4 regions of the Paenibacillus barengoltzii G22 genome follow, and region 1 is predicted to be linked to each of the others. Evidence: predicted binding sites of a transcription regulator. Region 1 holds the regulator's gene; each other region holds the start of a gene.

Region 1 (6,038 bases):
CTCGATATTCAGCTTCAATGTACGGCTGCCGATTTGCTTCTCCCCGTTCTTTTCAATGTGCCGAACCAATTCACCCAAATCCGTCCCGGGCTTCAAATTCAGCTTCAGTTCCAGCTCATCCGCCTTCACATTCATATCGACATGATTAACCCCATCTACACTCTTCACAATATTCTCCAGCGGACGCTCAATCGCCCACTGCCGATATAAGAACCATCCACCAAATAATACAAGGGCGGAAATAGCAATGCTTGCAGCAATTGGTCCAATACGCAGTTTCACGTGATGTCCCCCTTATCTATATAAATAATCTACTATATTATATATATTCACGTATATCAAAACTACAAGTATCAGTATATCACATCGTATATATAAATTCGAAGGAATGTGTGAATATATTTAAAAATAAAGCCTAGTAGTTCTAACCCGAAATGCTACAATTTCTCAAGCCAAACATAAAAAACGGTTCCGCCATTCAGGCTCTTCGCCTAAACAACGAAACCGTTAGATATGATTCATTCATAGACTCCCCGTCAGCGATTCGGCAGGGTGAACACTTCCGGCAAAGCCTCGCCGGTCGTGAAACTGAAAAACCGGTAGTAATGGTGGTCCTTCTCTTTATAGAACAGCTGCCACACCAGTTGATTATTGTAAATGCCTGGCAGCAGCCGAACCACTCGGATCCCCGGCAACGATTGTTTGATAATCTCACGCATTTGGCTCTCGGACTTGCCATCAGCCAGTAGGCGTACCTCCGGATCATGTCCTTCCCGCAGCCAGACCATCATCTGACGACCGGAAGCATCTTCACCTTGTACGACCCAGATGACTTCATCCCATACCGACTTCCAAACTTTGTCGCCCCGGACGAGATCTGTCTCTTGCTTTGCCTGCTGAATGGCGGCTCTTTCGGCTTCCCACGTATCCTCATGAATGTATAGATAAAACCGGTGGAGACCCAGGAGCACGATCAACAGGATCACAAGGGACAGCAGGATCCATTTCGTTCGCTTCCTCAAGCTTCTCTTCCTTTCCCTTCCTATGCAAGCAGCCTCCTTCTGGAAACCGCGCGCCGCTCATTATCGTGCCAGCAGTCCCTCAAACGCCGCCTGCGCCTCGTAGCGGATACGTTCCTCATCCAGCGTCAAGCAAGCCCCGTGTTTGACAACCTGCTTGCCGTTCACCCAGACATGCTCCACATCCTTGGCCCCTGCGGAATAAACGGTATGGGAGATATAATCCGTTCTCGGCAGGAAATGGGCTTGCTCCGTGTTCAAGGCGATAATATCTGCCTTCATGCCTGCAGCCAGCTTGCCTGTATTTTGCAAGAAGACTGATTTTGCACCGTATTCCGTTCCCATCTTCAAGGCTTCCAGTGCCGGAACCGCCGTTGGATCGCCGGATACGCCTTTATGGATCAGCGCAGCCAAACGAATCTCCTCCAGCATATCCAGGTTATTGTTGCTCGCCGGACCGTCGGTCCCCAGCGATACCACTACGCCTTTCTTCAAGAGTTCGGGTACGCGGGCGACACCGCTGGCCAGCTTCAAGTTACTGCCCGGGTTATGCGAAATTGTAACCCCGTGGGATGCCAAGATATCGATTTCCTCGTCGGTCAAATGCACCGCATGGGCAAGCAGGGTTGGGCGGGAGAACATCCCCAGCTTCAACAAATGCTCTACCGGACGGACGCCGTAATCGTTCACGTTCTGCTCTACCTCGGCGCGTGTCTCCGACATATGCGTATGCATTGGCAAATCGAGATCATGGGCAGCTTGCACAAATTTCTCGATGAAGGCTGGCGGGCAGGTGTACGGTGCATGCGGTGACATCATCGTGGTGATGCGTCCTTCTGCCTTGCCGTGCCAGTTCTGTGCAAACGCGATCGCTTCCTTGAGCTTCTGATCTTGCTCTTCCGGGGAGCACAAACCGATGGCTCCGCGCATCAGCACGGCGCGAATGCCTGATTCCTCCACGACGTTGGCCACTTCGTCCATATGATCGTACATATCCAGGAACGTCGTCGTCCCGCCCTTGAGCATTTCCAGCACGGACAATGCCGTACCGGCATACACATCCGCTGCCGTAAATTTGGCTTCCATTGGCCACATTTTCTCCTGCAGCCAGGTTTGCAGCACCATGTCATCTCCGTAACCGCGCAGCAGCGACATCGCCGCATGGCCATGGGTATTGATTAGGCCCGGCAGGAACAACAAGCCTTTGCCGTCCAAAGTCTCGGCGCCTTCCACGCCTTCCGGGCGCTCTTCCCCGATATAGCTGATCGTATCGCCCTCAACGAGCATATATCCGTCAACCACAGGACGTTCCGCATCTAATACGGCAAACGTCCCGTTCTTAATTAACCATTTCCGACTCATACGTTGCTTGTTTCCTTTCCGTTTTCCAAGTAGTAAGCCAAGCTCAGCAAATCTGTGGTGAAATCAGCCGCATGAATCCGAACTTCCGGCGGAACCTTCAGAATCGTTGGCGCGAAGTTCAGAATCGCACCGATTCCGGCGGCCACCAGCTCATCCGCCACCCGTTGGGCTTCTGTATCCGGTACGGTGATGATGCCAATGCGGATATTTTTCGCTCGAACAGTTTCCGCCAGCTCTTCGATCGGCTGAATCGTAATGTTGTTGATCTGCTTGCCGATTTTCGCCGGCGAAGCGTCGAACACCGCAACAATCTTCATATTATCCTTCAAATACGCATTATAATTCGAAAGGGCTTGGCCCAGATTCCCGGCGCCCACCAGCGCAACGTTAATCTGTTGGTCCAGATTTAAAATTTGTTGAATTTTCTCAATCAAATAAGCGACATCGTAGCCGATCCCCTTTCGGCCAAAATCGCCGAAATAAGCTAAATCCTTACGGATTTGCGCCGGATTAAGATCCAGCTTCTGTCCAAGCTCCTGGGAGGACACCGTTGGCACCTCACGGCGGCTGAGTTCATTTAAAAAACGCAGGTAAACCGGCAGTCTGCGGACGACAGCGTCCGAAATTTTATCTGACTTCATGCATTGTTCCCCCTATTCTCCATTACGATCTATGAAGCGGCTTAGGCTTCGGGATTTAACCATTCCGAGATACGCGGCACCATTTGAGTTAATGGCATATGCTCCATCTTCGGTCCAGGCAATGAGTATAAGAAATATTTTCCATAATATGATTCCAGGATCCGGGTATCATAAACGATCACGATGCCGCGATCCTGCGACGAACGGACAAGCCGTCCGAACCCTTGCTTAAAGCGAATGACCGCCTGCGGGACAGACAGCTTCATGAATGGATTCTTCTTCTCCCGCTGCAGGCGTTCGCTCTTCGCTTCCACCAGCGGATGGTTTGGCGGCTGGAACGGCAAGCGTACAATCGCTAAACTGGTCAACGCCTCGCCAGGGATATCCACCCCTTCCCAGAAGCTGCTTGTCCCGAGCAGCACCGATGCGCTGTTCCCTTGGAAGCGCCGGGTCAGCTTGGTGCGGCTGCCGCTGTCCATCCCTTGCCCGATCACCGTGATGCCCTCCGCTACAAGCCGTTCTTTCAGCGGGTCATACACCTGCCTGAGCATCTTGTACGATGTAAACAGCACTAGCATGCGCCCCTGTGTCGCCACCGCGGCATCCGCCAGTGATTGTACCAGCGTGTTAATGAAATGGTCATCCCCCACGCTGCCTTTCACACTTGGAAAATCGCGCGGAATCACCAGCAGCGCCTGATCACGGTAATTAAACGGCGATGGCAGCATCGCGGTGATCAGCCGATCCTCTTCCGCTGCCTCCGTCAAGCCAAGCTGCTCAATCATATATTGGAACGATTTATCCACAGATAAAGTCGCAGACGTCATGACGACGCTCTTCTTCCGATCGAAGAAAAATTGCTTCAACTGAGCGCTGACATCAATCGGCACCGCATACATTTGCAGCGACCGGCTGCGGAAGTTCCCGTTCGCTTCTATCCAATAGACGGTATCCTCGCTCTCCAGCTTCATGAAGAAGCGAAGCGCTTCCCGTTCTCCGGCTAAATCTTTAAACAACCCGCTAATATCGGTGATCAAGCTCTCCGCTGCATAATCGTCCTGCTCTTCTCGGATTTCGGACAGAAGGCGCTCCCCTTTCCGAAGCACGTCGCCGAGACCTACATAAATTTGATTCTCTAGCGCGGTCAACGTCTCCCAATCCTTGGGCTTGCGGTTCGGCAGCAACCGGTACACGAACTGTCCGGGATCACCAGGCGCGGCGTCACTGCGGTCAGGCATTAAGCTGAACAGCAGCTCGCTGAGCTTGTCCCAGCTCTCCTTCACATCCACCAGCGTAGGATAGATCCCGTCGATGACTGAGCACCATTCCGAGGATTTCTCCGCGGCTGACGCTTCGAGCGCGCTGCGGAGGTTGGCCAATTGCCCCGTCTTGCTGTCTTTATACAGCCGGGTCAGCGTATGCACAACCGTAAAATACTTCATATGAATCCCCAAATGCTTGCCGGCCACATCCTCTAAATGATGCGCTTCATCGATTACTAATCGCTCGTAGCCCGGCAGCAGCTGATGTCCCGCCTGGATGTCTGTAAACAGCTTAGAGTGGTTCGTAATCACCACGTCCGCGACACCGGCTTCGTGTTTTGCGCGATGATAGAAGCATTTGCGGAACCAAGGACAGGAGCGGCCCAAGCAGGATTCCGACTCACTGGCCACTGTCTCCCAAAAGTCACCGCCGCGATTGCCGAGATTCAGCTCTTCGTCATCGCCGCTTTCTGTTTGGGTCAGCCATACGACCATTTGCGCGGCCGTCATCACCTCTTCTTTGGGTGTAGAGAAGTCTTTTCTATTTATTTTATGTTCAAATTTGCGCAAGCACAAATAATGCTGCCTACCTTTAAAAACGGCTGCACGAAACGGAAAAGGCACGACCTCCGTCAACAACGGCACATCGCGCTCTCTAAGCTGTTCCTGCAGGTTGATCGTGTGCGTGCTCACCATGACCTTCTCTTCATTCTTGACGCTGTGGTAAATAGCTGGCAGCAGATATCCCAAGGATTTGCCCGTTCCGGTTCCGGCTTCCACGAGCAAGTGCTTATCTTCCTCAAAAGCCCGCATGACCTCATTTAACATCATGTTCTGGGCTTCCCGTTCCTCGTACTGCGGCAACCGCTCCCGCAGCCGTTCTCGGACCTGCTCCATAAACTGCTCGAACGTCACGTTCTCCAGCGGATTGCGTTCCGCGCTGTCCCTCGGCGCTTCGATGTCGAGCCAATCTTCCACCTGCAAGGCGAATTGGCGGTAGTAGACATAGCCGTCTTCGCTTGGCAAAGCTTCCCGCTCTTTCTCCTGAACCATGGCGTCAAAGAACCACCCGAGATCGCTGTCCTCACCGGCAAACAGATCTGCCAAACGCTGTAAGGTCAATAGCGGCAATCGGTCACATTCCTCCAAGCATTTGAGGAAAATCAGCGCTGTCGCCAATGCGTCACTGTCCGCCTGGTGCGGACGCTCATGCTCCACCTCAAACTCCGCTGCCACCATCCCTAGCTGGTAGGAAGTCAGTGAAGGGAACAGAATTTTCAGGAAATCCATCGTATCCAGAATCCGTCCTGTAAACGGCAAATACCCCGTCTTGTCCAAGGCGCTCTGCAGGTAATTAAAATCAAACGCTACATTGTGCCCAACCAACACGACGTCGTTAAGTAGTGGAACCATCTCCACCATCACTTCGTCCAGCTCTGGCGCATCCTTCACATCCTCTTCAGTGATGCCCGTTAACCCCGTAATAAACGGAGGAATCGGCACGCCTGGCTTAACGAAAGAACGATACACCTGAGAAATTGATCGATCCGGCTCTATAATGGCAAGTCCCACTTGAATGATTTCATCAGAGGACTGGTTACCCGTCGTTTCAAAATCAAGCACAGCATATTTCATTGCAATTAGATGTCCCTTCATTCCAGTCTCTTTACAGCATAACAGAAGATAGCCAATTTGAAAATTAATACAAACCATATCTGTAATAAAAATCACAAAATAAAACAAGCGATGCGCCG
Region 2 (6,038 bases), on a different contig from region 1:
GGAGGAGTAGCGCCGTTCATAGAACAGCTGTTGCCATTGCCGCACCATCCCCAAATAACCATTGTTCAGGATGGCGATTTTGATCGGTAAGCCGTAATCCACGGCTGTCATCATCTCCTGCAGGTTCATTTGGAAGCTGCCGTCCCCGGTGATGCAGACAATCGGCGGAGCGGACGGACCTTCCAACGCGATGGCGGCACCGATGGCGGCGGGGAAGCCAAAGCCCATGGTTCCAAGTCCACCGGAGGTCAGGAAAGAACGGGGCCGGGAGAACTGGTAGTGATGGGCGGTCCAGATTTGATGCTGACCTACATCGGTTGCCACCACAGCATGGCCTTGGGTATGCTTGTCGATCAGCCGAATGACCTCCTGCGGATTCAGCGATCCTGGAGCCACCGACTCGTTATAATGCGGCACCTTTCGCTGCCATCCGGCCGTCTCCTCAGCCCAGCGGGTCGACTTGGGCGGGATCGCGCACGCATTTAACTTCCGCAGCAGGTCCCCGATATCTCCGCACAGCCCCAGATCAACAAGAATGTTCTTGTCCAGCTCAGCATCATCAATGTCCACATGGATCTTCCAGGCATGGGGAGCGAACGACTTAGCCTTGCCGGAAAGTCGGTCGTTGAGCCGCGTTCCTAGACATATCAGCAGATCGGCGTGATGCACCGCCCGGTTGGCGGCATACGTGCCATGCATCCCGAGCATCCCGAGATAGAGCGGATGGCGGGCAGGGAAGGCTCCGATGCCCATCAGCGTAGTCGCAACCGGAATTTGCGCGGTTTCTACAAGCTGGAACAGCGGCTCGGCCGCACCGGATGCCACGGCGCCGCCCCCGACAACGAGCACCGGGCGCTCGGAGCTTTCGATCTTGCTCGCAATCAGCCGTACGGCCTCCTCATCGATCTGGGTTGAAGGCACGTAACCGCGGATGTGGATTTCGGCAGCCGGACTCAAGTTGGTTTGAGCGGTCATGATGTTCTTGGGCAGATCGATCAGGACCGGCCCCGGTCGTCCCGTAACAGCGAGATGAAAAGCCTCTTTGATGATTCTAGGCAACTCGCGGATATCCATCACGGAATAATTATGCTTGGTCACGTCCATCGTCATGCCAAAAATGTTGACCTCCTGGAAGCTGTCCCGACCGATCAGATCAGTCGACACCTGACCGGTCAGCACGACCATCGGGACCGAGTCCATGTAGGCGTTGGCGATCCCTGTGACCGCATTGGTTGCGTCTGGTCCGGAGGTGACGAGCGCAACCCCCGCCTTCCCCGTCACACGGGCGTAGCCGTCCGCCGCGTGTACGGCTGCCTGCTCATGCCGGGTCAGAATATGCCGGATCTCTCGGCAATCGTACAGCGCATCGTAAATAGGAATCACTGCCCCGCCCGGGTATCCGAAGATCGTATCGACCTGTTCCGCAAGCAGGCAATCGATTAACAGCTCCGCTCCGCTTCGGGCGGAGGTTAACTTGGATTCTTGGATGTTTCTCATTAGGTCAGACCTCCCGGTGGAATTTTGACTATTTTATCGCGGGAGATTCGCTTGTGGAGTGATCCCAGTCATAATTCGTGGGACGCCTTGGCCGGAGGAAGCAGAGAGGCAGCGCCCAAACGTAAAGATCTGCTCGGCCGCTCGCCGAAAGGTGTAAATGACGGAGACGGGTTCGTCTTCATTAGTCACATTGGCGAGGTGTATCCAAGCGGGTTCCTGCCTGTTAGCTGCGGGAATGTCCGGAACGCTTCATTGGTGGATATTTATCGGAACTCACCGATCCTTCGGGAGCTGAGGGACAAATCCTTGCTGAAGGGAAAATGCGGCGTCTGCGAATTTAAGGTGCTGTGCAGAGGTTCAAGAGCGAGGGCTTATGCGGTTACCGGCGATTATTTGGAGAGCGATCCGTATTGCGCATATATTCCACGAGGATTTTCACAACAACAAAAATAATAAGGAGGCCGAGCGGCCTCCTTTTCTTGTTCTGCAAAAACTTAAGCTTGCATCGGTTCAAATGTCACCTTCCAATGATCTTCTGCCAGCTGCTCGCATTCATGACGGTAGCCCTTACCTTCAAGCACCTTCAGAAGCGGGACCGGCTTCATTGTGGCGTGCAGAACCAAGCTGTCGCCTTCCTGCAGCTTCCCAACGGTGTCCATGATGACGCTGAACGGCTCCTCGCCGCGGCGAAGAATCGGCCGAACGTCGAGTTCAACGATTTGGTTGGCCATTATAGATTCACCTCCAGGTCCGTCCGTTCTGCGGCAAACGCTTGGCAGAGCCGAGCTGCGCCGCTAAGTCCCTTCATGCCGCCGTACAGCGTATAGAAAAACGAATCCGGCGCATCCAGCGAGAAGGACAAATACTGCTTGGGATCGATCCCCAGCATTTTTTCAAACAAAGCGGAGGTGTCGTAGGCATAGAAACAGAAATAGGTATATTGAAACTCCGGCATTTTTTCGGCGATGGTGAGGATCTCACTGGCATAGCGTTCCAGATTGCTTTCGGCTTCCTCGATCATCCTTAGCGCATCCTCAAGCTCGACGGCGATCTGAATCGTTTTCTCATCGACAACCGTAATTGTTGCCATAGGGCATTCCCCCCGTTTAGTTTTTGCCGATTTTCACCTGGAACATCTCCGGTCCTTGCTCAATGTACTCCCAAGTAAAGCCGCCGGGATGCATGGCCTCGAACTGAAAACGGAGCGGTACCGGGTCATGGTCATTAATCAGCAGCATCGCTTCCCCCGGCTCCAGAGAATTAAAGGTTGCGAAAATGGTCTTATGCTTGAGCTGGGGCGGATATTCGGTGGCGTTGACAGTAGCTTTGAATTGACTCATGGGAAGTCCTCCTAAATGTTTAAAATTTGCGATTCGCCCCCATTATAGCAACGGACCGAGGCGGGATTGTGATATCAATCACAAGATGAGAACCCGCCAAAAATTTCTCGGCGGATTTGTCCGGAAGCTGCCATGAATCAAGTGATTTCTGTCACTTAGGTGCTGATGCCCAGCGATTATAATGTGCGTAATTTGAAGTTGACGGCTCACGATGAGAAGGAGGAACTGATAACATGCGCGTCCGTGATTACATCCCGAATCAACATGGTGCCTGGGCTATGCTGATCGTTCCGTTTCTGTTTGGCATGCTCGCCTCTACCCCCGGGGCGATCCACAGTTTGTTGTTTGTGTGCTGGCTGCTTATTTATCTGTTTATGTTTCCTTTGCTGCAATGGATTCGGATGGGAACAGCCAAGACCAAGGTCAAAGCCGACCGATACCGCAAGCCTTTGCTGTTCTATGGTGCGCTGTTGGTCCCTGCGGCGCTCGCATTAATCCTGCTTCGGCCCGAGGTGCTGAAATTGGCTCTGCTGTTCGTGCCGCTGTTTGTGGTGAATGCCATCTATGCCAAGCAAAAGCGTGAACGTGCATTATTGAACGACATTGCGGCAATTGTGCAGTTCAGCTTAATGGTGTTTATCTCGTATCAGCTTGGAGGAGGTACCGATTTTAGGCTCGCCACGGAACTGTTCCTGATCAGCACGTTGTATTTTGTAGGCACTGCTTTTTACGTGAAAACCATCATTCGCGAACGGAATAATAAGCGATTCTATGTTTACTCCGTAGCCTACCATGTTCTGCTGTTGGCCTTGGCCGTATGGCAGCTCCAACCGGCGCTGTGGATTGCCGCATTGATCCTGCTGGCCAGAGCGGCCTGGTTCCCGAGAACGGGGATTACCGCCAAGCAGTCCGGCATGCTGGAAATTGTCTATTCTGTTATCGTTCTTGCCGCCTTCTGGATGACCTACGCCTGAATGTGTATAATGAATACAGAATAGTACAGATTCGGGCAGGGGGGTATAACAGTTGGAGGGACCGGAAGAAAGCGTAACAAAGCACGAACAGCTACTCCAACATATCGAAGGACTTAAGATTGGAACGAAAATCTCCGTGCGCAAGCTGGCCAAAGCGCTGGGGGTAAGTGAAGGCACCGCCTACCGGGCGGTGAAAGAAGCGGAAAATCTCGGGATCGTGATCACGAAGGAACGGATCGGCACCGTTCGCGTGGAGAAGAAGCCGCGCAACATCTCGGATCAGCTGACCTTTGGCGATGTGGTGGAAATCGTCGAAGGCCATGTGCTGGGCGGCGGAGAAGGACTCAACAAAACGCTGAACAAATATGTCATTGGCGCGATGAAAATCGATGCCATGGCCAGATACATCGACGCTGGCAGCCTGCTGATCATCGGGAACCGCGACAATGCCCATTCGCTGGCCTTGGAACAAGGCGCCGGGGTATTGATCACCGGTGGCTTCGGAACGAGTCGTGAAGTGAAGACGCTGGCGGACAAGCTGGCCTTACCGATCATCTCCTCGCGCCACGACACGTTTACCGTCGCATCGATGATTAACCGGGCGTTGTTCGACCGTTTGATCAAGAAGAAAATTATGCTGGTCGAAGACATCGTCAGCCGCAAGCCGCGGGTGAGTATGCTGAAGGCGACCAGCAGCATTTCTGATTTTGACCAGTTGTCATTGGAGACGGGACATCAGCATTTTCCGGTGGTGGACGAGTGGAACCGAGTTATCGGGATCGTCAGCCGCAAGAACGTCGAAGAGCTAAGCGGCGATCAGCCGATTGAGAAATGCATGACCCGCCATCCGATCACCGTTGGCCTGCAGACCTCGCTCGCTTCCGCCGCGCAAATCATGGTCTGGGAAGGGATCGACTTCTTGCCTGTCGTGGACCGTAACCGGAAGCTGGTCTCGTCGGTGACGCGCCGCGAGGTGCTGCAAGCGATGCGGGACGTACGAAATCAGCCGCAGCTGGGCGAAACGTTTGAGCACTTAATGTGGAACGGGTTTGCCGAGGAACGGGACGAAGAGGGGAAATTGTTCTTCCGCGGAATGATTACACCACAGATGGCCACCGATTTGGGGACGATCTCGCATGGGGTCTTGACTTCGCTGATGACGCAAGCCGGACTTCGTGCGGCCAAAGACGCCAGTGGCGGCGACTTTGTGGTCGATAACCTGACGACCTATTTCGTTCGCCCGGTACAAATTGAAAACCCGGTGGTCATCACCCCTGTGTTATTGGAGATGAGCCGCCGGGCTTGCAAACTGGAGATTATATTAACCTATCAGGATTCGCTGGTCTCGAAGGCGGTCATGACGCTGCAGTCCATTGACCATGCCTGAGCAGGAGAAGCGAAGGATCCTGCAGTACAAAGAGGGATAGCCTGACGGCTTGGGCCGCAAGGTTATCCCTCTTTGCGTCGGGCATATAAGCCATGGTTACGGATGCCGGCGAAAATGTTAAACGCCCCCAGCACCATAAACACAGCGCCGATGACAACCCGCAGCGTCGAACCGCTAAACAGGAACATTTGAATGAGGGCCAGGACGATCAACATCAAACCCATGCAGATGTTCATTTTGGCAGCCGCCATTCCCCGCGTCTTCGGATCAAGCGAACGCCGGGACTTAAAGCTGAAGAAGACCGAGCCTACACAGCTGATGATCAAAATCACGTAAAGAATGGTTTGGATCGTTTGGATCATAAGAGGTCCGTACTCCTTTAATCAATAGAGTGGATACGTGCTTGGACAGCAACACACGTCGATTCCTGCAAAACTTGCTGTCTCAAGTGAAATCTCTCTTATTTTAGCATGATTTACTAGAGACGAATATAGGGCCGCATGTCCACCCAAACCTGAAGTACCCCGTCACTCACCAGCATCGTCTTGATTTGAATGGTGTATTCCTTGTCACGAACGACATAGATTTTCCGGTTCAACAGCGTGCGGGCCATTTTGGCATCCGAGTCGATGTCAAAAATATTCCGCCCCCGCAACACCTCCAGCTCGTTATGAAGCTGCTCGGTGACCTCCTTTACTGCCAGCGAATCGAGCGGCGGATCACGTTCCTCCACACGCACCTTGATCTCTTTGATGACCGTGGAACGGTTGTTGTATTTTTTGAGCGTCCGAATATCCTCTTCGGCTTGATGCAGCTGGATCGTCAGGTCTTTGTTCTGGA
Region 3 (6,038 bases), on a different contig from region 1:
ATGCCGCGTTGCACCGGCTCCGGCGTCAATTTGGCGAACACGCTGCGAACTTCGTTAAACAGAATGTCACCGGCTTTGGACACGCCCCCGCCGATAATAAACAGCTCTGGATTCAGAACGACAGCGACAGCCGCCATCGATTTGCCCAGATAGAAGGCCGCCCGGTTCACGATGCGAATTGCCGCCTCGTCACCCGCTTTAGCTGCATCAAAGACGTCCTTCGCCATAATGTTCTCCACATGAGCCAGCGAAGTCCGGTCACCGCGCGCTACGGCATCTTTCGCCATGCGAATAATCCCCGTAGCCGAGGATACGGTTTCCAAGCAGCCCATTTGGCCGCAGCCGCAGCCGATCGCTTCCAGATCCGGAACTACAGACATATGTCCAAGCTCTCCGGCCATTCCGGAGAAGCCTTGATAAATCTTCCCGTTAATGATGATCCCGCCGCCAACGCCGGTTCCCAGCGTGTAGCATACGCAATTGTCGATGCCTTTGCCTGCACCGCCCCAAGCTTCACCAAGTGCGGCCACATTGGCATCATTGTCTATTTTGATTGGCTTGCCCAGTCGCTCCTCCAAAATGGCGCGAATCGGGAAATCCTTCAAACCTACATTCGGCGCCAAAATGATGATCCCTTCGCGGACATTCGTAAACCCGGCGACCCCGGCGCCTACCCCGGCCACCTGTTCCCAGGCGAACGGCGATTCTTCCACGACACGCCGGACGTACTTCTCGATATTCGCCACGACCGTATCCGCGCCCTTATCGACTTCGGTCGGTCCTTCGTACGTATGAAGAAGCTGCCCTTCTTCATTGCAAATGCCGACTTTGACTGCCGTACCTCCCAGGTCAACGCCAATGTAGATTTTTTCAGACATTTTCACAAGCCACCTTTTTCATAAATATATAGATCATTTACATACCTATACGTGCAAAAAGGCCATTCTCGATCCATCGCCGCTTTATTCCGCGCCATGACTGAAAACGCCTTCGCAAGTAGTTTTCTCCTACGTACCAACTATAAGCGAACCCATCGGTTCGGTCAAGAGAAGGGAAGAAACGGCAATCCCAATACCGATAAGGGATTTTGCGTAAATGACACAGATCACAGGCAAGCGTCAGCGAGTGTAGTTTCCGTTATATGAAAAAACCGGCATTCGCAAATGCAAACGCCGGATGCAAGAAGAGGAGTGAGCCATATTGGACAGGATCGAGCCGCTTTTGCTCGGAACTAGGACAAAATACGTTTCTGCCCTTGCAGCTCGCGAATAGGAGCGATGTTCTGCGTGAACTCCAGCGTTCCTAAATAACGTCCATCCTCACTGCGTACAGCGAAATAGCGGATGTACACAAATTTGTCCTTCACCGGAATCCAGAAGTCCTCGACATCCTTCCGCCCCGCCTTGAAATCCTCCAACAGCTGGTTGACGACATGGACACTTTGCGGCGGGTGGCAATTTTGTACGGTCCGGCCAATGACCGCCTTCGTCCGGGCAAAGATGCGCTCTTTACCGTGGGAGAAATATCGGACGACATCGTTCTCATCGATAAACGTCAGATCCACTGGAAGATGGTTCATTACCGCCTCCAGCTGTTCCATCGAGAGAACGCCGGTCTCAAATTTAACGTACCCTTGCGGAACTCCTGCTTCCGTACCTGCCTGCGCGGTTCCTTCCTCTTCTTCACCCAAGGATTGCAGCGGTACGCGCTCTGGAATCCATTCGCGCTCCGGCGCGGTTAAGCAGAAGCCGATCTGATCGCTTTCCCGGACAATGCTGACCCATTCGTCCTCCGTTAACTTCTCAAGGGCCATCGGGAGCAGAATATTTTCTTCTTTAAAAATCATCTCATTGACTTCCTTAATAATCCGTTCCAGATCCATTACTATCGTCTCCGGATCCGCGCTGCCGTCCGCCAGCTTGCCCTTCGTTTCCTTGATCATCATGCGGATGCCGTCGTCCACGCCCCACATCACCTTCGTCGGTCCGTAGATGCCGTACTTCTCCAGATACGGGAACAGCAGGTTTTCCTTACGGCTATAGTGCTTATCAAGATCCATCAGCAGGTTCAAATCCTCTAACAATTTGTATACGATCTCGCTGCTGGGGGCCTTTCGGTACTTGTCCAGATGAAGCTGAAGCTTGAAATTCACCAGCCGCTCAATCTCGCGATTTTCCAGCTTGAAGGTATGCACCGGGTGCCCCGGCTGCTCCTCCGGCTTGGACGACCGGTGAATGTCCTCAATCGAGCCCTTAAAAATCGCCGTATGCACCGAGCACAGCCGCTGAACCTCTTCGACTGGAATGCCCTCCTCATCCATCAGCGCATGCTCCATCGCAGAAATTTCCGCAACCGTCACGTCACCGACAGCCTCTTCAAACCGCGCCTTCACTTCCTCCACGCTCTTCCCCTGATGCAGCTCCTTAATAATCTCCTTTAGCATCTGCTGCCGGCGGCTTTGTTCCGGTGCGCCATACTCCCGGTTATTAATCAGTTCGCTCATCGCCTAACCCCTCCTTATAGAAATCGATCTGATTTCAGCTTCGAAATGTCCCGTTGACTTTCGTTGATAACCATTCTCAATAACAACGTAGCACAGGGAAAATCACCGACTTGTGATTGCAATCACAAATATTTCACGGAACCCCCCGTTTCTTTTTGTTCCGTCTTTTGCCAAAATAGAGTCAGGAGGAGTGTCATTATGCCTACTACACATTTGCTATATATTGAAGACGATCCCGAAATCGGGGAATGGGTCAGCTCCAACCTGGAAGCGCGCGGGTATACAGTCACCTGGCTGAAGCACGGGGATCAGGCGGTGGAGAAAGCTGTCGATTGCCAACTGGTTATCCTGGACGTAATGCTGCCAGGGTTAGACGGCTTCACGATTGGGGGACGGTTGAAGCAGAAGTATCCGGAGCTGCCGGTATTGATGCTATCGGCTCGCACTTCGATTGACGACAAACTGCAAGGATTGAAGTTCGCCGACGACTATTTAACGAAGCCGTTCCATCCGGATGAACTGGCTGCCCGGATCGAGGTGCTGCTTCGCCGCAGCGGGGGGATCGCTGACCCAGCGCCGCTGCGGATCAAACATTTGCTTGTGTATGAGAAAGAAAACCGGATTATCCATCAGGATACCAACGAGGAGATCGTGCTGACCGGCAAGCAGTTTCATATTTTTGCCTACCTGCTGCGCCATCTCGGGCAAATCCTGACCAAGGAGCAGATCTATGAGGCGGTATGGAACGAGCCCTACCTCGACGGGGACAAAACCTTAATGGTGCATATCCGCCACCTGCGCGAGAAGCTCGAACGTGATCCTGCCAATCCTGAAGTGATCGAGACCATCCGCGGGATCGGCTATCGGGTGAGAGCATGAAATTTCGTCCAGTGCGCAAGTTCCGTAAATCCCTGCTGACGCGATACGTTTTGATTTTAGGGATCGCATTTGTCTTTATTCCTGTCATGATTCCTATCAGCTTCATTGCAGCCTGGGGGGTGAATGTGCTCCTAAACCCTGACCATTACGGACACGAGATCCGTCCTTATGGCACCGGAAAACAAATTGAGGCCGCTTGGCATCAAGCGGCTGCTGAGCTCAAGGGAGCTCAAGATGAGACCATCGACGCGAAGCTCAAAGAGATGAAGCAGCGGTATCCTGACGCCGCGCTGTATTGGGTCGACACCGCCGGCATGACCCGCCTGCAGCTGCCGGAACAAGCGTCGGTGCCCCCGCAATGGTCCCTAGAGGATACCATCGCCTTCATGAAGCAGCGTGTAGATGCTGATCCTTTTACGGTCGTCGCTTTTATTGGCGGGGACGAACAAGCTCAACAAGGCTTCATGGTGCTGGAGCTCCCGCGTAAATATATGGTGATTCAAAAAGGGGAGCAGTTTAGCGACAATCGCTTTTACGGCGTGTTCATCGCGATTCTGCTAGGGGCGTTCGTCTTGCTCTCCTATCTATTCTTCAGCGATATCCGCAAGCGCCTGCTGCGCCTGGAAGCCGGCATGACCCGTCCGGGTCCCGATGGTCTCCCGTCCCCCATCGAGGAAGGGCGTCCGGACGAAATCGGCCGATTGGAGCTCGCCTTTAACCATATGGTGTTCGCCCTGAAGGACAGTCGCCAGCGGGAGCGTGAGGAAGAGGAGCTGCGCAAGAGCCTGATCAGCCACCTGTCCCATGACTTGCGGACGCCGTTAACCGTGCTGGGCAGCCATTTGTATTCGCTCCGTCAGGAATCCCTATCCGAACAGGGAAAGCAATCCCTGGCTTTGATGGAGACGAAAATCAGCGATTTATCCGGACTGATGGATCATCTGTTATCGTACAACCTGCTCTCCAGCGGACGGTATGCCATGTCCTTGGAGCGGCTGGATATCCTGCGGATCGTGCGGGAAAGTGCGGCGGCCTGGTACCCTGTCTGGGAGAAGAACGGGATCACAGCCGATATTGAGCTGCCAGAACAGCCGATTTACTGGAACGTGGATGCCCAAGGGTTCCGCCGCGTACTCGATAACCTGTTCCAGAACCTGGTCCGCCATGCCGGATCGGGTCGGTATGCCGGGATTGCGGTAGAACCATACGAGGGCACTACGGCTCTTACGATCAGCGACCACGGCCCTGGAATGGAGTCGGTTTCCGCAAATGGAGGCGCGGGGCTAGGCCTGCAAATCGTCGATCTGCTGCTCCGAGAAATGGGACTCGCACGAGCCACCATATCCAGTGAAGCCGGAACGAAAGTGTATATTTATCCAGCGGCGAAATTGTCGTTGAAATAAGGAGAGAGACTGTCTCCAAAGCTGCTTCTTTTCCCTCGATTCGGAGGCAGTATCGCAACACTTCTACGCGAATGCGCGATTCCTGCAATGATACATTTTTGTGAGGGAGCAATCCCCGTTTTGTGTGTAAAAATGTTCCACGCTCCAAAATTAAACGAATCTTAAACTTATCCCGCCTTTGCCTTTAACCTCCGGGCGATATGATCATGACGAGGTGATAATTCGTGAGTGAAATGATCATTCAAACGGAAGGTTTAACCAAAAAATATCGCGGCCGTTACGCCGTGGACCACTTAAACCTGGAGATTGCGAAGGGGGACATCTACGGGTTCCTCGGACCTAACGGTGCAGGGAAAACCACAACAATCCGCATGCTGCTGGGCTTAATTCAGCCCACTTCGGGCAGCATCCGCATCTTTGGCCGCGAGCTGCAACGCGATAAGCTGGCGATTCTGCGCCGCATCGGTTCGCTGGTCGAATCCCCGTCCTATTATGGACATTTGAGCGCCATCGACAACTTGGAAGCGATCCGCCGTATCTTGCAGGTGCCGAAATCGCGCATCGACGAGGTGCTGGATATCGTCTCGCTGTCTAGCGAAGCACGACGGCCGGTGAAGGGCTTCTCCCTGGGGATGAAGCAGCGCCTGGGCATCGCCGCATCGTTGCTGGGTAACCCTGAACTGCTCATCCTGGACGAACCGACCAACGGACTGGACCCGTCCGGGATTCATGAGATCCGCGAATTAATTAAGAGCATGCCGAAGCGTTACGGCATCACTGTGCTCGTATCCAGCCACCTGCTCGGGGAGATGGAGCTGATGGCCAGCAAAGTGGGCATTATCCGCGAAGGTCGGATGGTGTTTCAGGATACGATCGACAATCTGCGGCTTCAGGCGGCTCACGATATGGAACTCGTTGTTTCAGAGCCGGATGAAGCCCTTTGGGTAGCCCGTGATCTAGGCGCCATCGGCAAGCTGCGAAGCGGAGTTCTCTCGTTCCCGGGGATGGCTGACGCCCAGGTCGCACGCCTGGTCAAACAGCTGGTGGAGAACGGACATGCGATCTATCGCGTTGAGCAGAAGAAGAAGTCGCTGGAGGATATCTTTATGCAGGTCATTGGGGAGGGGACCGCGGTATGATGTTACGCTCCCTCTCAGCCGACTTTTTGAAGATCCGGCGTAAAGGTATCTGGTTTCTTATCTTTCTCGCTCCGCTCGGATTGGTCGCCATGCAGGCGCTCAATTTCGGGCTGC
Region 4 (6,038 bases), on a different contig from region 1:
ATGGTCTAAGCTGGAGGAAGAGATCCGCGAGCTGAGGGAAGCCGTCGCGCAGAAGCAAGATGCCGAGGCGCAGGAGATGGAATTGGGCGACGTATTGTTCTCGGTGGTGAATGTGGCTCGCTATATCGGGGTGGATCCGGAGCAAGCCCTCTCGCGGACGATCCGCAAATTCACGGAGCGGTTCCATTATGTGGAGGATCGGCTTCGTGATCTGGGCAAAACACCTGGCGACAGCACATTAGCTGAAATGGACAAATTATGGGACGAAGCTAAGTCGAAAGAACGGGAATGATGGGAGAAAAGGACTAAATTTCAGTTTTTTTGCGAAAAAAGCAAAAAAAGTTCCCTGAGAGTGCAGGATTTTTCAAATCAAGCAAGAATACTCTTACAAAGATAACCATCTGGTGCTTGGTAGGCTTGAAGGCAGGCCTGAAGCCTATAGTGCCAAGGTATCACCTATTTCTTTAATTATTGGGAGGCATTATTAATGAACAAAACAGATCTGATCAACAACATTTCCAGCAAAAGCGGTTTGACGAAAAAAGACGTTGAATCCGTATTGAATGGTTTTCTCGGTGAAATTACCGATGCACTGGCTAGCGGTGACAAAGTTCAACTGATCGGCTTCGGTACGTTCGAAACTCGCAAACGCTCCGGTCGTACGGGCCGTAACCCGCAAACCGGCAAAACAATCGAAATCCCAGCTTCCACTGTTCCAGCATTCAAAGCAGGCAACAAACTTAAAGAAGCTGTAAAATAATGCGTCTCGATAAATTCCTGAAGGTATCGCGGTTGATCAAGCGGCGCACCGTGGCGAAGGACGTCTCCGAACAAGGCAGAGTTCTGATCAACGGGCGCGAATCCAAACCGAGCAGTACGGTGAAGGTGGGCGACGAAATTACGGTTCAATTCGGCCAGAAGCTGGTGACCGTGCGCGTCGAACGTCTGGTCGAAACGACTCGTAAGGAAGAAGCTGCTTCGATGTATACCTTAATCAAGGAAGAGCCGATCGCCAAAGAGACCGGTCTGGACTGGTCCTGACATAGTGACGCTCAGAGCGTGCTCCGTTTCTTCGGGGCATGCTCTTTTTTTTACCTCACAAGAGTGTAAAAAAAGTCCTAGTCAAACTGTGAATTCATGGTAATATAGTAAATACACTTCTTAGAAAACTCCTCTGTGTCAACCTCATGTCGAAATCATCGACGCTGCGCACGCGGCACACATCCACGAATCACAATCGCACCTAACGATCAAGCAACTTTCCATTGAACGAACCATCGAACTAACCATCTTCGGATCATCAAGCCACCAACAGACGCTGTAACCATCCCACTTAACAACAGACCTATCGTCGCTTAAGGTCGCAGCTCACTATGAAGAAATCGGGGTGATTCAATCAACGAAGACAATTTAAAACGCTTACAAAGTGAAAATATTCACAATTATTTCGTTCATCATTTTTCACGACAGCCATAGGGTATACCAAGGTCCATAATCCAGTCTTTCCAAAGGATGATTGCCTGATGAAACAGCTCGTGCACAAGCTCTATGCGCGGGGGGAGCTCTCCAAGGTGGAGCTCGTCGATCTACTGGAGCATATGGATGTGGAAACGCGCAACGAGCTCTTCCGCTTGGCCCGCCTCAGGCGGGAACAGGCTTATGGGGACAAGGTGTATTTGCGCGGTTTGATTGAATTTTCGAGCTACTGTCGGCGGAACTGCTTGTATTGCGGACTGCGGGCGGGGAATCGTGAGGCGGAACGTTATCGGCTCAGCCCAGAAGAGATTCTCGAGTGCTGCCGGGAAGGATACGAGCTGGGCTTTCGCACGTTTGTGCTCCAGAGCGGGGAAGACCCCTGGTATACAGCCGATCTGCTGGCATCCTTAATTCGGGACATCAAGGGCGAATTTCCGGATGCAGCCATCACCTTATCCATCGGCGAGCGGGAGGCGGACACCTACCGATTGCTGTATGAAGCGGGGGCGGATCGCTTTTTGATGCGTCATGAAACCGCTTCCCGGAGGTTGTACCAGGAACTGCATCCTTCGATGTCCTTTGATCACCGGCGCCAATGTTTGGAGACACTGCAATCGATCGGCTATCAAGTGGGTGCAGGCTTTATGGTCGGATTGCCCGGCCAGACGGCGGAGGATTTAGCGGAGGACTTAATCTATCTCCTAGCGCTCAACCCGGACATGATTGGCATCGGCCCGTTTATTCCCCATGACAAGACGCCGCTTGCTCAGGCGAAGGCCGGGTCGCTGGAGGATACGCTGGTGATGGTCGCGCTGGCCCGCCTATTCCTTCCCGAAGCCTTAATACCCGCGACGACTGCGCTCGGTACGTTACACCCGCAAGGCAGGGAGTTGGCGCTGAAGGCCGGGGCCAATGTGGTCATGCCCAATCTGTCACCCGTTGCCGTCCGCAAGAAATACGCCTTGTACAACAACAAAATCTGCACGGGGGATGAATCCGCCCAGTGCAGGCATTGCCTTGAGCTGCGGATTGAAGCCGCAGGCTTTTCCGTAGATATGGGAAGGGGGGACAGCTTGAAGGCGCTGGCAAGCCGCCATCATGCGTAGTCCATCGTTTGCCAAGCAGTCGATTGAGTCAAAGAAAGGCGGCAGTTTCATTTTGTTATTATTCGTGAAATATTTCACAACAAAACGTAGAGGAGACGTGGCGAATGAGCATTTTGACTAAAACCAATGACCTTGGCTTTTTTGAAATTCGGCTGGAATCCATCGGCGGGCTCGGCGCCAACCTGGCTGGGAAGATGCTGGCGGAATCCGGGGTGCTGGGGCTTGGCCTCAACGGTGCCAGCTTCTCGTCCTATGGTTCGGAGAAGAAGGGTTCCCCGGTGAAGAGCTTCATCCGCTTCTGTGAGCCGGACGTGGAGATTCATGATCACAGCCCGATCGAGGAACCCCACGTCATTGGCGTGTTCCATGAAGCGCTGCACAAGACGGTCAATGTTCTAAGCGGCTTAAAGCCTGACGGGATCGCGCTGGTGAACTCGACCCGCGATTTTGAGGAAATACGGCGCGATCTGAAGTTTCCTTACGGGACACTGGCGGTGGTGGACGCAATGGGGATCGCCATCGACGAACATACGAAGGTGAACACCTCAATGCTGGGGGCGTTGTTCCGGATATGCGATTTTCTCGATCCGGATTCGATGCGCGAAGTGATTAAGCATACGTTCCAGAAAAAATACCCGCACTTGGTGGAACCCAATTTGCGCACATTTGACCGGGGATATCATGAAGTGCGTTTCCAGACGATCCCGGCTCCCGAAGGGGTACAAGGGATGCAATTCGAACGGCCGCAGCCGCTGCTCGGTTATAAGACGCAGGCTCTGGGCGGCATCATTCGGGCGCAAGGCAATAGTCTGCTGAAGGATTTGAGCGGGTCCCGGCAGGGGTTTGTACCGGAGTTGGATCCAGACAGCTGCATCCATTGTGCCAACTGCGACTCGGTTTGTCCTGATCTGTGTTTCGTGTGGGAGACCGGGGAGGACAAGAAGGGGCGTCCGCAAATGTTCTTGAGCGGCATCGACTATCAATATTGCAAAGGTTGTCTGAAATGCGTGGAAATCTGCCCAACGGGGGCGCTTAGCATGCGTCGGGAGGAGCCGGGATATGCCGACAGCCACCGCGTTGCTCACGTCTTTCAGTAGAGTTTTTTCCAAGGTCAAGGTGTATGGAACTCGCAGAAGAGCCTAAAGGAGGACTTTATCGATGTCTATAACCGAAGAGAAAATCACAAAAATGACGCTGGCGGAACAAACGACGGCCTTCGAATCAGGCAATGAGGCGGCAGCTATGGCGGCGGCTCAGATCAACTACCATGTGATGGGGTATTTTCCGATCACCCCGTCCACGGAGATTGCCCAAATTCTAGACCAGAAAAAGGCGCAAGGCTTGCATGATATCCAACTGATTGCGGCGGATGGGGAGCACGGCTCGGCGGGGATCTGTTATGGGGCCGCGCTCGCTGGGGCTCGGGTGCTCAATGCGACCAGCGCCAACGGGTTCATGTACATGCTCGAACAGCTGCCGGTCCAGTCCGGAACGCGGTTCCCGATGGTGCTGAACTTGGTGACGCGTTCGATCAGCGGTCCGCTGGACATTCGCGGTGACCACTCCGATTTGTATTTTGCGCTGAACACCGGCTGGTTGATCCTGACGGCGAGCACCCCGCAAGCAGCCTACGACATGAACATCATGGCGCTGAAGTGGTCGGAACATCCAGAGGTTCGGCTGCCAGTGATCGTTGCCTATGACGGGTTCTTTACGTCCCATCAGAAACGGAAATTAAGTTATTTCAAAGACGCCAAGACGGTTCGGGCGTTCGTAGGGGATACACCGCCGGTTGGATTTGATCACGTCGTTGATCCGGCGCAGCCGATTTCGGTTGGTGCGCATATGAACGGCGACGACCTGTTGAATAACCACTACCAGCTGCACTTGGCTCAGGAGCGGGCGGCCGAAGTGTATCAACAAATCGCTGCTGAATTTAAGGCGATGTCGGGACGTGACTACCCGGTGCTCGAACTGTATCAAATGGAAGATGCGGAGGTCGCTTTATTTCTGCTGAACTCGGCGGCGGAAACGGCCAAGATGATCGTTGACAAGCTGCGGGCGCAGGGGGTTAAGGCGGGGCTCATTCGGCCCAACGTCATTCGGCCCTTCCCGGCGGAGGAGATCCGCACCGCGCTGCGGGGCGTCAAAGCGCTGCTGGTGGGCGAACGCGCTGATTCCTACGGCGGTAAAGGCGGCAATATGACGCATGAAATCCGCTCCGCGCTGAAGTTGGATCCGGCGAATCAAACGATTGTGTTGTCCCGCGTGTTTGGTCTGGGCGGCAAAGACTTCTATCCGGATGAAGCGGAAGCGTTCTTCAACCTGGCTATGGAGGCGATGAACCGAGGCGAAGCCGCGGTACCGTTTGATTATTTCGGGCAGGTCCCCGGCGATCCGGTGCACGAACTCAGACCGATCTTGACGCCGCAGCATGGCGATGCCTTTAACAGCGGGCTGATTCAAGTGACGCCGGATGAGGCGACCGGCAAGCTGAAGGTGAAGGTGCCGCCGCTGCGCAGTCTGACAGCGAAGCCGAAGCGGCTGGCGCCGGGCCATGGGGCATGTCCGGGTTGCAGCGCGATCTCTTCGTTGGAGCTGTTTTTCAAAGGGATTGAAGGCGATGTCGTTACGTTGTTCCAGACCGGTTGCTCGTACGTTGTGACGGCTGGCTATCCTTATACCTCGCATAAGCAAACGTTCATCCACAACCTGTTCCAGAACGGGGCTGCCACCGTGGCTGGCGTCGTAGAGGCGTTCTGGGAGCGGAAGCGCCGCGGGGAGATCGATGTTTCGGATAACGTGACCTTCGTCATGGTGACCGGTGACGGCGGGATGGACATCGGTATGGGGCCGGCGATCGGCTCGGCGCTGCGGAACCACAAGATGATTATTTTGGAATACGACAATGAAGGGTACATGAATACGGGCTCGCAGCTCTCCTACTCCACGCCGCTGGGGCATCAGACCAGCACGTCCGGCGTAGGCAAGGCACAGAAAGGGAAAGCGTTCCATCACAAAGACACTCCGCAGATCATGGCGGCGACCAATATCCCGTACGTGTTCACCGGGGCGGAAGCCTTCCCGCAGGACTTGATTATGAAGGCAGCCAAGGCGCAGTGGTATGCACAACATGAAGGCTTGGTTTATGGAAAAGTGCTCAGTACCTGCCCGCTCAACTGGCGGTCTGAAGATCAGCTCGGGACGAAAATCCTGCAAACGGCGGTAGACTCCTGCTTCTTCCCGCTGTACGAAATCGAGCATGGCGTTACGAACATTACCTACAATCCGGAGGCGAAGAACAAGCGGATCTCACCGCAGGAATGGTTGAAGCTGATGGGCAAAACGAAGCACATGCTGCATGACCAGGAGCTGCTCGATGCCTTTGAGGAAGAGGTTAACCGGCGTTGGGAACGGCTTAAGCTGAAGCACGAAAGCCCGCTGCTTTAAGGTCAG

Evidence for each region. Region 1 encodes Rex, which represses fermentation and respiration genes when NADH is low (regulators of the CRP and FNR family bind a similar motif). Its sites were predicted from a motif close to TTGTGAAATATTTCACAA; they were not measured.
Region 2: a site for Rex is predicted at 2,904-2,921, ahead of C812_RS11645 (DUF2249 domain-containing protein). Genes of this name have one in related genera too.
Region 3: a site for Rex is predicted at 2,614-2,631, ahead of C812_RS17650 (DUF438 domain-containing protein). Genes of this name have one in related genera too.
Region 4: a site for Rex is predicted at 1,425-1,442, ahead of hydE ([FeFe] hydrogenase H-cluster radical SAM maturase HydE). Genes of this name have one in related genera too.

Annotation. Positions count from the first base shown of each region.
Region 1 covers NZ_KE159652.1:1,349,422-1,355,459, reverse strand. Annotated here, with positions in the region: gene C812_RS06385 (hypothetical protein) at 1-282, opposite strand, end outside; gene C812_RS06380 (cell wall elongation regulator TseB-like domain-containing protein) at 537-1,022, opposite strand; gene C812_RS06375 (amidohydrolase) at 1,083-2,381, opposite strand; gene C812_RS06370 (redox-sensing transcriptional repressor Rex) at 2,378-3,022, opposite strand; gene dinG (ATP-dependent DNA helicase DinG) at 3,064-5,919, opposite strand.
Region 2 covers NZ_KE159653.1:716,399-722,436, reverse strand. Annotated here, with positions in the region: gene ilvB (biosynthetic-type acetolactate synthase large subunit) at 1-1,497, opposite strand, end outside; partial or broken gene C812_RS11660 (SPASM domain-containing protein) at 1,615-1,950, shown strand; gene C812_RS11655 (DUF2249 domain-containing protein) at 1,992-2,228, opposite strand; gene C812_RS11650 (hypothetical protein) at 2,228-2,587, opposite strand; gene C812_RS11645 (DUF2249 domain-containing protein) at 2,604-2,837, opposite strand; gene C812_RS11640 (YwiC-like family protein) at 3,071-3,811, shown strand; gene C812_RS11635 (DRTGG domain-containing protein) at 3,864-5,198, shown strand; gene C812_RS11630 (YtpI family protein) at 5,261-5,560, opposite strand; gene C812_RS11625 (sporulation membrane protein YtrI) at 5,677-6,038, opposite strand, start outside.
Region 3 covers NZ_KE159654.1:644,988-651,025, forward strand. Annotated here, with positions in the region: gene C812_RS17645 (ROK family glucokinase) at 1-878, opposite strand, end outside; gene C812_RS17650 (DUF438 domain-containing protein) at 1,232-2,503, opposite strand; gene C812_RS17655 (response regulator transcription factor) at 2,702-3,382, shown strand; gene C812_RS17660 (sensor histidine kinase) at 3,379-4,785, shown strand; gene C812_RS17665 (ABC transporter ATP-binding protein) at 5,010-5,924, shown strand; gene C812_RS17670 (ABC transporter permease) at 5,921-6,038, shown strand, end outside.
Region 4 covers NZ_KE159656.1:115,529-121,566, reverse strand. Annotated here, with positions in the region: gene yabN (bifunctional methyltransferase/pyrophosphohydrolase YabN) at 1-292, shown strand, start outside; gene C812_RS21260 (HU family DNA-binding protein) at 488-760, shown strand; gene C812_RS21255 (RNA-binding S4 domain-containing protein) at 760-1,041, shown strand; gene hydE ([FeFe] hydrogenase H-cluster radical SAM maturase HydE) at 1,524-2,582, shown strand; gene C812_RS21245 (2-oxoacid:acceptor oxidoreductase family protein) at 2,687-3,679, shown strand; gene C812_RS21240 (thiamine pyrophosphate-dependent enzyme) at 3,741-6,032, shown strand.